3 regions of the Streptomyces sp. NPDC046712 genome follow, and region 3 is predicted to be linked to each of the others. Evidence: riboswitches for the same ligand, from Rfam matches in the RefSeq annotation. Region 3 holds a riboswitch; each other region holds the start of a gene.

Region 1 (3,264 bases), on a different contig from region 3:
TCGCCCTGGCCGCGCCTGGCCCGTTCCTGCCCCAGCCTGACCAGGCCGCGCAGCACCTTGAGGTGGGCCTCGGTGCGGCGCTGGGCGGCGCGGGCGGCGCCGAGCGGCTCGAGCAGGGCCCGTACGTCGAGCAGGTCCGCCGCCTCCTGCTCGGTGGGCTCGGCGACATGGGCGCCCGCGTGGCGGCGGGTGATCACGAAGCCCTCGGACTCCAGGGTGCGCAGGGCCTCGCGGACCGGGACGCGGGAGACTCCGTAGCGGCGGGCCAGCTGCTCCTCGGTCAGCCGGCTGCCGCATGCGAAGACCCCGGAGACGATGTCGTCCCGAATCGCCGTGCATACCGAGTGCGCGGGAATGCGCATGTTCGACCTCCGCCTTAATCCGCGCGAAACCGGTTCGTCGGCGACTCTATTGCAGCAGGGCGGTATTTCGGATGGGTCTCCGGGAACATGGATATCTTTTGGCCAACGAAAAGCCCCGGCTCTGTACGAGCCGGGGCTTTTCTGACGTGCTGCGGAGCGGGCCTTGTCAGGCCCTCACGCCTCGGACGCGTCTCAGACGTTCACGCCGCGGGCGCGCAGGTACGCGACCGGGTTGATGTCGGAGCCGTACTCGGCGGTGGTGCGCGCCTCGAAGTGGAGGTGCGGGCCGGTCGAGTTGCCGGTCGAGCCGGAGAGGCCTATCTGCTGGCCCGGGGTGACGGACTGGCCGACCGAGACACTGATGGCCGACAGGTGACCGTACTGGGTGTACGTGCCGTCGTTCATCCGGATGACGATGTTGTTGCCGTACGCGCCGCCCCAGCCGGCCTCGACGACGGTGCCGGAGCCGACGGAGACGACCCGGCTGCCGGAGGCGGCGCGGAAGTCGACGCCGGAGTGGCTGCCGGAGGACCAGAGCGCGCCGCCGGCCTTGTAGCTGGTGGTCACGTACGAGCCGGCCACGGGGAGCTGGAAGGAGTTCAGGCGCTTGCGCTCGGCCTCGCGGGCGGCGCGCTCCTTGGCCTCGCGGATCTCCTTGGCGCGGGCCTCGGCCTTGCGCTTCGCCTCGGCCTTCGCACGGGCCTCGGCCTTGGCCCGCTCCAGGGCCTCGGCGGCCTCGCGCTCCTGGGCGGCGGCCTGGGCGTCGATCGTGTCCGCGAGGGAGTCGGCGGCGACGACCTGGGTCAGGCCGGTGTCCTCGAGGGAGGGGGAGTCCGCGTCGGCGGCGAGCGCCGGGGAGGCGAGGGTTCCGATGACGCCGGTGGTGGCGAGCGTCGCGACGCCGGCGATGCCCGCGCTGCGGCGCGCCAGACGGCTCGGACCACGATGCTTCCCGGTGGCACGGGTGAACGCCATGTAGTGGCTGATCCTTTCCTTCCTTCTCGCCTACCGGGTTAGCTGACGGGTTCGGAGCAGGAAGGTCTCCTACGGACCCCTCCGCACGGATGCGAAGGCGTCCGATTCACCCCAGGGACTTCGTGTGGGTCCCCGGCTCCCCAGGCTCGCGCCTGACGGGGACTCGGCGATGACTGTCCGATGCCGCGGGTGCGGCGGGTGCAACTGGCGAACAGCCGGACCGACGCTAAGCGGACCGTCTTTCAATCACCAAACAGACACGCCTGTTTGTAAGACATGCCACAGGGCATACGCCCACCCTCTCCAGTAATACGGACAAAGGGGAGGACCCCGACGTAACCTGACGTCGGGGTCCTCGAAGTGGCGCTCGGTTGCCTCAATCAGCCCGTGACAACGGTCACTTCGCCGATGCCGAGGGCGCGCACCGGCTCCTCGATCTGTGCCGCGTCACCGACGAGCACGGTGACCAGACGGTCCACCGGGAAGGCGTTGACGACGGCCGCCGTCGCCTCCACCGTCCCGGTCTCGGCCAGACGCGCGTACAACTGCGCCTGGAAGTCGTCCGGAAGATGCTGCTCGACCTGGTCGGCGAGCGTCGCGGCGACGGAGGCGGCCGTCTCGTACTTCAGCGGGGCCACGCCCACCAGGTTCTGCACGGCCACATCGCGCTCGGCGTCCGTCAGACCCTCCGCGGCGAGGGTGCGCAGCACCTTCCACAGGTCGTCAAGTGCCGGGCCGGTGTTGGGGGTGTCGACGGAGCCGCTGATGGCGAGCATCGAGGCGCCGTGGCCCTGGCCGTCGGAGCGCAGCACCTGACCGAAGGCCCGCACGCCGTACGTGTAGCCCTTCTCCTCGCGCAGGACGCGGTCCAGGCGGGAGGTGAGGGTGCCGCCGAGGCAGTACGTGCCGAGGACCTGGGCCGGCCAGACGCGGTCGTGCCGGTCGGCGCCGACGCGCCCGATGAGCAGCTGGGTCTGCACAGCGCCCGGCCGGTCCACGATGACGACCCGGCCGGTGTCGTCGGCCGTGATCGGCGGGACGGGGCGCGGCTCCGCGGTGTTCCCCGTCCACTCGCCCAGCGTCTCGGCGAGAATCTTGTCCAGATTCACGTCGGTCAGGTCGCCGACGACCACGGCGGTGGCCGTGGAGGGCCGGACGTACCCCTCGTAGAAGGCGCGGACGGCCGCGGCGTCGATCGCCTCCACCGTCTCCTCGGTGCCCTGGCGCGGCCGCGACATGCGGGAGGTGGCCGGGAACAGCTCCTTGGAGAGCTGCTTGGCGGCCCGGCGGGCCGGGTTGGCCGTCTCGTGCGGGATCTCGTCGAGCCGGTTGCGCACCAGCCGCTCGACCTCGGTGTCGAGGAAGGCCGGCGCGATCAGCGCCTCGGAGAGCAGACCGAGCGCCTTGGGCAGCCGGGAGGCGGGGACCTCCAGGGAGACCCGTACGCCCGGATGGTCGGCGTGCGCGTCGAGCGTGGCGCCGCAGCGCTCCAGCTCGGCCGCGAACTCCTCGGCGGAGTGCTTGTCCGTGCCCTCGGAGAGGGCGCGGGCCATGATCGTGGCGACGCCGTCCAGGCCCTCGGGCTCGGCGTCCAGCGGCGCGTCGAGGATGATCTCGACGGCGATCACCTGCTGGCCGGGGCGGTGGCAGCGCAGCACGGTCAGGCCGTTGTCCAGCGCTCCGCGGTCCGGGGCCGGGAAGGCCCAGGGGCGTGCTGTGCCGGGCTTCGGCTGCGGGTGGAAGTCCATGCTCGTCAAAGACGCGGCAGCGTCGGTCACTGGTCCGCTCCCTCTTCCTCGTCGCTGTCGCTCTGTTCGGTGCCGATCGGCTCGTAGACGAGCACCGCGCGGTTGTCCGGGCGCAGTCGGGCCTTGGCGACCGCCTGCACCTCCGCCGCGGTGACGTCCAGGACCCGGTGCACGGCGGT
Region 2 (3,264 bases), on a different contig from region 3:
GCTCCAGCAGCCCACGATGGACGAGCCGTTGCAGGGGCAGCCCAGCGATCTCGACATCCAGGCACGGGAATTGCTCCGGCTGCGCGCGATGATGGCCGGGATGCTGGTCACCCACACCGGCCGGAGCCGTGAGCGGATCGACGCCGACATCGACCGCGTCACGATTCTCGACGCGTCGGCCGCCACGGCGTACGGCCTGGTGGATCACGTGATCCAGAACCGTGGGGCGTCCGGCGGCGCCGGAGCGAGGTGAGCCGGAGATGGTTCCCGAGCTGCCGCCGCTGCCCGCCCTGACGCGCGCCGAGGGTGAGTTCGTCGACGCCTATCTCGAAGTCGTCGACCTTCTTGGACGAATCAATCCATCCAGAACCTTGCATACTTATGGGGCGCTGCGAGCGGCACAGGCCCTGGTGGGGCGGGCGACCGCCCTCCGCGATGCCCTGACGGTCATGCATGTACGCGGCGAGACCGAGGTGCACACGGAGACATTGGCCCGCGCGCTGCGGGTGTTGGACGGAGAGCGCCGCGCGGAGCGGGTCACCGTGCCTGGGACACGAGCGAGTTGACATATCCGCGTGTCGTGTCGAGGTCCACTCGGGGCATCGCGGCCATAGAAATCCTCCCTCGTTCGGCGTAGTCGACGAATCGACATATGTGCGGGGTGGGTTGCGCAGCAGGTGTACGCATCTGGCGGAATCGGGCGTTTCTCCCCTGGTACAAGGCTCGTCGGCCAAACCTCAGAAGATCACGAAACATGTCTGTCCACCCGAATGGATCAGTCGTGAGCAGCCTCACATAACGTCGTTTCAACTCGGATTTCGCCCCGGATGTGAGTCAAGATCCCTCACGACGACAAGCCCCCGCCACCGCGGCGGGGCGGTCCGGGCGGACGCCGAGTCCTGCCGCTGTCCCGGATGTCTGGTCGACAGGAGTGGATCGGCAGGAGTGGAGGACCCAGGCAGTACGGGACGACCGAGCAGTGGGGCCGTTCCTCGGGGTGAAGCCGCAGCCGCGGCCGGGCAACTTCGCCAGTCCGAACCCGACAGGTCATCCTTCACAGGCGGCTGACGAAGGGTTGCGCATGACTGCGCAGATTCATGTCCCGTCCCTGCTGTCCCGGGCCGGAGCCGTCTCGGCTCTCACCCTCGCCGCCGTCGGCGGCACGATGCTGGCACCCGGCGCCACCTCGGAGGCCCAGGCCGCGACCTCGCACGCCGGCAAGGCGCTGAGCATCGCGGCCTCGAAGAAGGGATCGCCCTACAAGTACGGAGCGACCGGACCGACCCGGTTCGACTGCTCGGGGCTCACGCTCTACTCGTACAAGAAGGCGGGCAAGTCGCTGCCCCGTACCGCGCAGCAGCAGTACAACAAGACCCGGCACATCTCCGCGTCCAGCCGGAAGCAGGGGGACCTGGTCTTCTTCCACTCGGGTGGAAGGGTCTACCACGTGGGCATCTACGCCGGGAACAACAAGATCTGGCACTCGCCCAAGCAGGGTTCCTGGGTGAAGCTCGACAAGATCTGGTCGTCGAGGGTCTACTACGGCCGGGTGTGACGACGGCCTGACCCGCTGACGAGTGCCGTCACGGGGGGGTGCGGTGGCGCCGCCGCACCCTCGACACCGGCCTCAGTTCCCCGCGAGGGGAGCCGACAGCAGGGTCAGCCCCAGGGCGGCGAGCGCGCCGCCCGTCACCCCCTGTACGGTCCTGGCCGTCCGCGGACGCCGCAGCCAGTGGCCGAGCCGGTCCACCAGGACCGCCACCAGGGGGAACCACAGCAGGGCCAGCAGCACCACGATCGACGCGAGGAGCAGCGTGCGCGGTACGACCGCGACGCCGTCCGGCACGAACTGCGGCAGCAGAGTCAGGAACAGCACCGGTGCCTTCGGGTTGAGCACATTGGCCAGGAACCCCTGACGCAACGCGCGGGACAGGTTCGCCTCACCGGCGGTGTCGGCCGACGGCTCCCCCGTCGCCCGCAGCGCGCCGCGCAGCGCCTGCACGCCGAGGAAGAGCACGTACGCGCCGCCGGCGATCTGCAGCACCCGGTAGAGCACGGGTACGGCGATCAGTACCGCCGCGAGCCCCGCCACCGCGAGGGCGGTGTGCACCAGGAGCCCGCCCGCCACACCGACGGCGGAGGCCACCCCGGCCCGCCGGGAGGCCAGAGCACTGCGTACGACGACGGTGAAGTCCGCGCCCGGCATGGCCACCATGCCCGCCGCGACCCCGATGAAGGCGATCAGCTGTCCGTCCATGACCCCAGCGTGCCCGCCGCGAGCCTTTAGTGTGTACTGGCAATCTCGTGGGTCTGCCCAAAGGAATGCTTTATGCAGGATCTGGTGCGGCTCGCGGCTCTGGTGGCGGTCGCCGAGGACGGCTCGATCACTCGGGCCGCCGCCCGGCTCGGATACACCCCGCCCGCGCTCTCGCAGCAGCTCGCCAAATTGGAGCGGGAGGCGGGCGCCGCTCTGCTCGTCCGCCATCACCGGGGCGCGCGGCTGACGCCCGCGGGTGAACTGCTCGTCACCCGTGCGCGCCGGGTCCTGGACGAGATGGAGCGGGCGCGTCATGAGCTCGCGCAGCTCAGCGGGCTCTCCGGCGGGCAGCTCCGGGTGGGCACCTTCACCACCGTGGGCATCCATCTGCTGCCGCCGGTCCTGAGTGCGTTCCGGCGGGCCCATCCGGACGTGGAGCTGACGGTCGCCGAGTACGAGCCGCCGGGCGGGGTGGTCGCGGTGGCGGAGGGTGAGGTCGATCTGGCGCTCACCCACACCTACGAGCCCGCCGAGCCCGCCCCGCTGCCGCCGGGGGTCCTGCTGGAGCCCCTGCTGGTCGAGGAGTTGGTCCTGGTCACGGCCCCGGGTCATGTCCTGGCGGAGAGCTCGGGCCGGCTGCCGATCGCGGAGCTCGCCGGTCAGCCGTTGATCAGCAGCGCGCCGGACCATCCGCCGAGGCGGGGTGTGGAGGGTGCTCTCGCCCGGGTCGGCGCGACTCCGTCGGTCGTCTGCCGGACGCCGGGCTACGCGCTGGTGTGCGCGCTGGTCAGCGCGGGACTCGGGGTGGCGGTGGTGCCGGAGATGGTCGCGGCGATGGCGTCGTCCCCACTGGGCGTACGGACGTTGGATCCGACGTCGTTCCGCCGGACGATCTCGGTGGCGCACCGCGGCGAGGAGTCGGGTCCGGCGGCGCGGTCGCTGCGGGCGCTGCTGCGCGGCGGGTTCGCCCGGGGCGCGTGACCCTAGTTCGGGGAGGACGTCCAGGG
Region 3 (3,264 bases):
GATGCTCGTCATGTCCCCGTGGACGCGAGGCGGCTGGGTGAGCTCCGAGGTCTTCGACCACACCTCCGTCCTGCGTTTCATGGAGACCTGGACGACCGCCCTCGGCACCCCCGCCACCTGCCCCAACATCAGCGCCTGGCGGCGCAAGGTGACGGGCGACCTGACCGGGGTCTTCGACTTCGCGCACCCCGTCCACGGCGTGCCCTCGGGCCTGCCCTCCACCGCCAAGGTGATCGGGCAGTCCACCTGCGGCCCGCTGCCCAACCCCGTGCCGCAGGACAACGCCCTGCCCGCGCAGGAGGCCGGCACCCGACCGGCGCGCGCCGTGCCGTACCAGGTCAACGGCAACCTCGACCGGTTCGAGTTCGGCGCGGCGGGGAAGATCCTGGCCTGGTTCTCCATGACGAACCAGGGCGCGCAGGCGAAGCGCGCCGCGCACTTCACGATCCATCCGCACCAGTACCGGGACACGGCCGCCTGGCAGTACACCGTCGACGCGGGCGCGACGTCGACGGACTACTTCAACATCGGGACGGGCTCGGGCTCGGGCAAGTACGACATCTCGATGATGGGCCCGAACCGCTTCCTGCGCCGTTTCATCGGCGACGCGTCGAAGGCGGGCAAGGCCATCGAGGTCGCGGCCCGCTTCGCGACCGAGCCGGGCACCGGGAAGACGGCGATCTACTTCACGATGACCAACAACTCCGCCGCTCCGGTGACCTTCACCATCCGTTCGAACGCCTACCGCACCGACGGGCCGTGGACGTACACGGTCGCGGCGAACTCCTCGCGCGAGGACTTCTTCAACGCCGTGGCCTACCACAACGGCTGGTACGACTTCACGATCCTGGCCGACATCGACGGCACCTGGTCGCGCCGTTACACAGGTCACATCGAGACGGGCGCGGCAAGCGTCACAGGCTGACGTACACCACCAGGTCCTACCAAAAGGGATACAAGGGGTTTTACCTCACCCTTGTATCCCTTTTCTCAACTCAGCTGAATTTACTGGAATGACCGATTTGACACCTCGGGTGAGATGAATCACGCCAGGGGGTGACGGGGGCCTTTCGACACCTTCCGTCCCCTTGCCCGGCAAGGAAGTTCGGCCCGTCGGGAGCGATGGAGAACGCCTCCTCGAATTACCCGCGTACCCGGCGTCTTGTTTCTGTCGACATTTCTCGCCTACGGTCACCTCGACCCGGACGGACCGCCGAATCCTGCCACCGTCCGAAAAGACCGACCATTCACCCGAAGGCAGGAGCGGGGGACCCACTATTCGCCGGCCCGGATTCTCCGGAACGGCTCGGGGTGAAGTCGCACATGTGCGGCCGGGCATCTCCAGCCCGAACCCGACAGCTCACCCCGCAGGCGCCGGAGAGGAATGCAACATGCCCGCTCACGGTAAGCACCGGCGCCCCAGGCGACGTCCCCTGACCCGCGGTATCGCCCTCGCGAGCACGGGTGGTGCCGCACTGGCCCTGCCCCTGGTCGCCACGGCCACCGCCCACGCGGCGCCCCAGTCGGCCCCGGAGATCGCCCCCGCCGAGAAGACCGTCTTCAGCGCCCCGGCCAAGATCGCGGAATCAATTCCCACCGCGCAGAATTCTCCCGCGAAGATCTATAAGGTCGTCCGCGGCGACTCCCTTTCGTTGATCGCGCAGGAGCAGGATGTGCAGGGTGGCTGGAAGGCCCTGTACCGAGCGAATCGCAGCGTCGTGGGTGACAACCCGTCACTTATCCATCCTGGACTCGAACTGACGCTCCGCGGGAAATCCGCCGCCGCTCCGAAGAAGCCGAAGTCCACGCCCCGTACGGACTCCGACCGGGCCGACCGCTCGCAGCAGCGCAGCGCCACCCCCGGCAAGGCGGCTCCCACGAAGGCGGCCCCGAAGAAGGCCGCCACCGCCGCCGCTGCCCCCGCGGCCGCGGCCGCGGCTGCCAAGAGCTACAGCAACGACCTCGACGGCTGGATCCGCGAATCGCTGGACGTCATGGCGAAGTACGGCATCCCCGGCACGTACGAGGGCATCCACCGCAACATCATGCGTGAGTCCTCGGGCAACCCGCAGGCCATCAACCTCTGGGACTCCAACGCCGTGAAGGGCACCCCGTCCAAGGGTCTCCTCCAGGTCATCGAGCCGACCTTCCTCGCCTACCACGTGCCCGGCACGTCGATGGACCTCTTCGACCCCGTCGCCAACATCACCGCGGCCTGCAACTACGCCGCGGACCGCTACGGCTCCATCGACAACGTCAACGGGCCCTACTGACCCCCGCGGCGTGACTGAAAGGCCCCGGCCCCCTCGTGGGGCCGGGGCTTCGTCGTCCCTCCAAGCGGTATGGGGTATTCCGTCCCGCGACATGGACATGCCGGGGCAGTATGGCCGCCTGATGATCCGCGGCCGGGGACCGCGGGTCCCGTCCCAGGGGGGAACCACAGATGAAGAGAGCTCTTGCCGTGCCGGCTGCCGCCATCGCGCTGGCCGGTCTGCTCACGGCGGCCGGTCCCGCGGCGGCGGACACCGGCGGGGCCGAGACCGCCGCGGGATGCGCGAGCGGCCCGCAGGTCCTGCCTTCGCTGCCGCCCGCCGCCGGCGGCGGCATCTCCACCGAGGGTGTGCACGACCTCGGCCCGCGCGGCCTGGCCGTGGGGGCGAGTGGGGGTCTGCCCGTGTACTGGACGGGTGAGCGACTGCGCCGGGTACCGATGCCCGAGGGCTACGACGAAGGCACGGTCCGGGCCGTCAACCGGCAGGGACTCATGGCCGGTTGGGTGAGCCGGCGGTCGGACCGCGCGACGGCACTGTTCACCTACCGCCCCGGGGCGCCGTCGGTGCGGCTGCTCACCGAGGGCGTGGCCCCGGGCGCGGCCGACGTCGACGTCAGCGACACCGGGATCGTCGCGGCCGTCGACGCCGACGGGACGGCGAAGGCATGGCGCGGCGGAGAGGTCGTGCGGACCCTGCCGCTGCCGCCGGACGCCGGTCCGGGCACCGTCGTCACACGCGTCACCGGCATCAACGCGCGCGGCGACGTGATCGGCGCGGCCGAGCAGTCGTACGACGGCCCCGACGGCTGGACCTGGAGCTCCTTCCCGGTCCTGTGGCCGGGGGACGGCGGCCCGGCCCGCGCGCTGCCGGTCGCCCGCGCGGAGTATCTGGTGCACAACATGGCCGAGGGCATCGACGACGCGGGGCGGGTGGTCGGGTACGTCTCGGTCAGCGACCGGTACGACCCGGAGCGCGAGCCGCAGACCTGGAC

The links. Region 3 has a riboswitch for cyclic di-AMP ahead of ABZ939_RS33775 (LysM peptidoglycan-binding domain-containing protein). Riboswitches for the same ligand answer to the same signal wherever they lie in the genome.
Positions count from the first base shown of each region.
Region 1: it holds a riboswitch for cyclic di-AMP, as region 3 does, so the genes downstream of both, ABZ939_RS26630 (M23 family metallopeptidase) here and ABZ939_RS33775 (LysM peptidoglycan-binding domain-containing protein) in region 3, are expected to answer to the same signal.
Region 2: it holds a riboswitch for cyclic di-AMP, as region 3 does, so the genes downstream of both, ABZ939_RS23685 (C40 family peptidase) here and ABZ939_RS33775 (LysM peptidoglycan-binding domain-containing protein) in region 3, are expected to answer to the same signal.

Region 1 covers NZ_JBEYYW010000023.1:41,215-44,478, forward strand. Annotated here, with positions in the region: gene ABZ939_RS26625 (GntR family transcriptional regulator) at 1-362, opposite strand, end outside; gene ABZ939_RS26630 (M23 family metallopeptidase) at 555-1,337, opposite strand; cyclic di-AMP (ydaO/yuaA leader) riboswitch at 1,350-1,516, opposite strand; gene ABZ939_RS26635 (pitrilysin family protein) at 1,718-3,085, opposite strand; gene ABZ939_RS26640 (pitrilysin family protein) at 3,112-3,264, opposite strand, start outside.
Region 2 covers NZ_JBEYYW010000018.1:162,840-166,103, forward strand. Annotated here, with positions in the region: gene ABZ939_RS23675 (ATP-dependent Clp protease proteolytic subunit) at 1-253, shown strand, start outside; gene ABZ939_RS23680 (hypothetical protein) at 261-566, shown strand; cyclic di-AMP (ydaO/yuaA leader) riboswitch at 881-1,078, shown strand; gene ABZ939_RS23685 (C40 family peptidase) at 1,082-1,555, shown strand; gene ABZ939_RS23690 (LysE family translocator) at 1,628-2,257, opposite strand; gene ABZ939_RS23695 (LysR family transcriptional regulator) at 2,330-3,238, shown strand; gene ABZ939_RS23700 (ATP-binding protein) at 3,241-3,264, opposite strand, start outside.
Region 3 covers NZ_JBEYYW010000038.1:44,837-48,100, reverse strand. Annotated here, with positions in the region: gene ABZ939_RS33780 (phosphocholine-specific phospholipase C) at 1-925, shown strand, start outside; cyclic di-AMP (ydaO/yuaA leader) riboswitch at 1,202-1,387, shown strand; gene ABZ939_RS33775 (LysM peptidoglycan-binding domain-containing protein) at 1,392-2,273, shown strand; gene ABZ939_RS33770 (hypothetical protein) at 2,444-3,264, shown strand, end outside.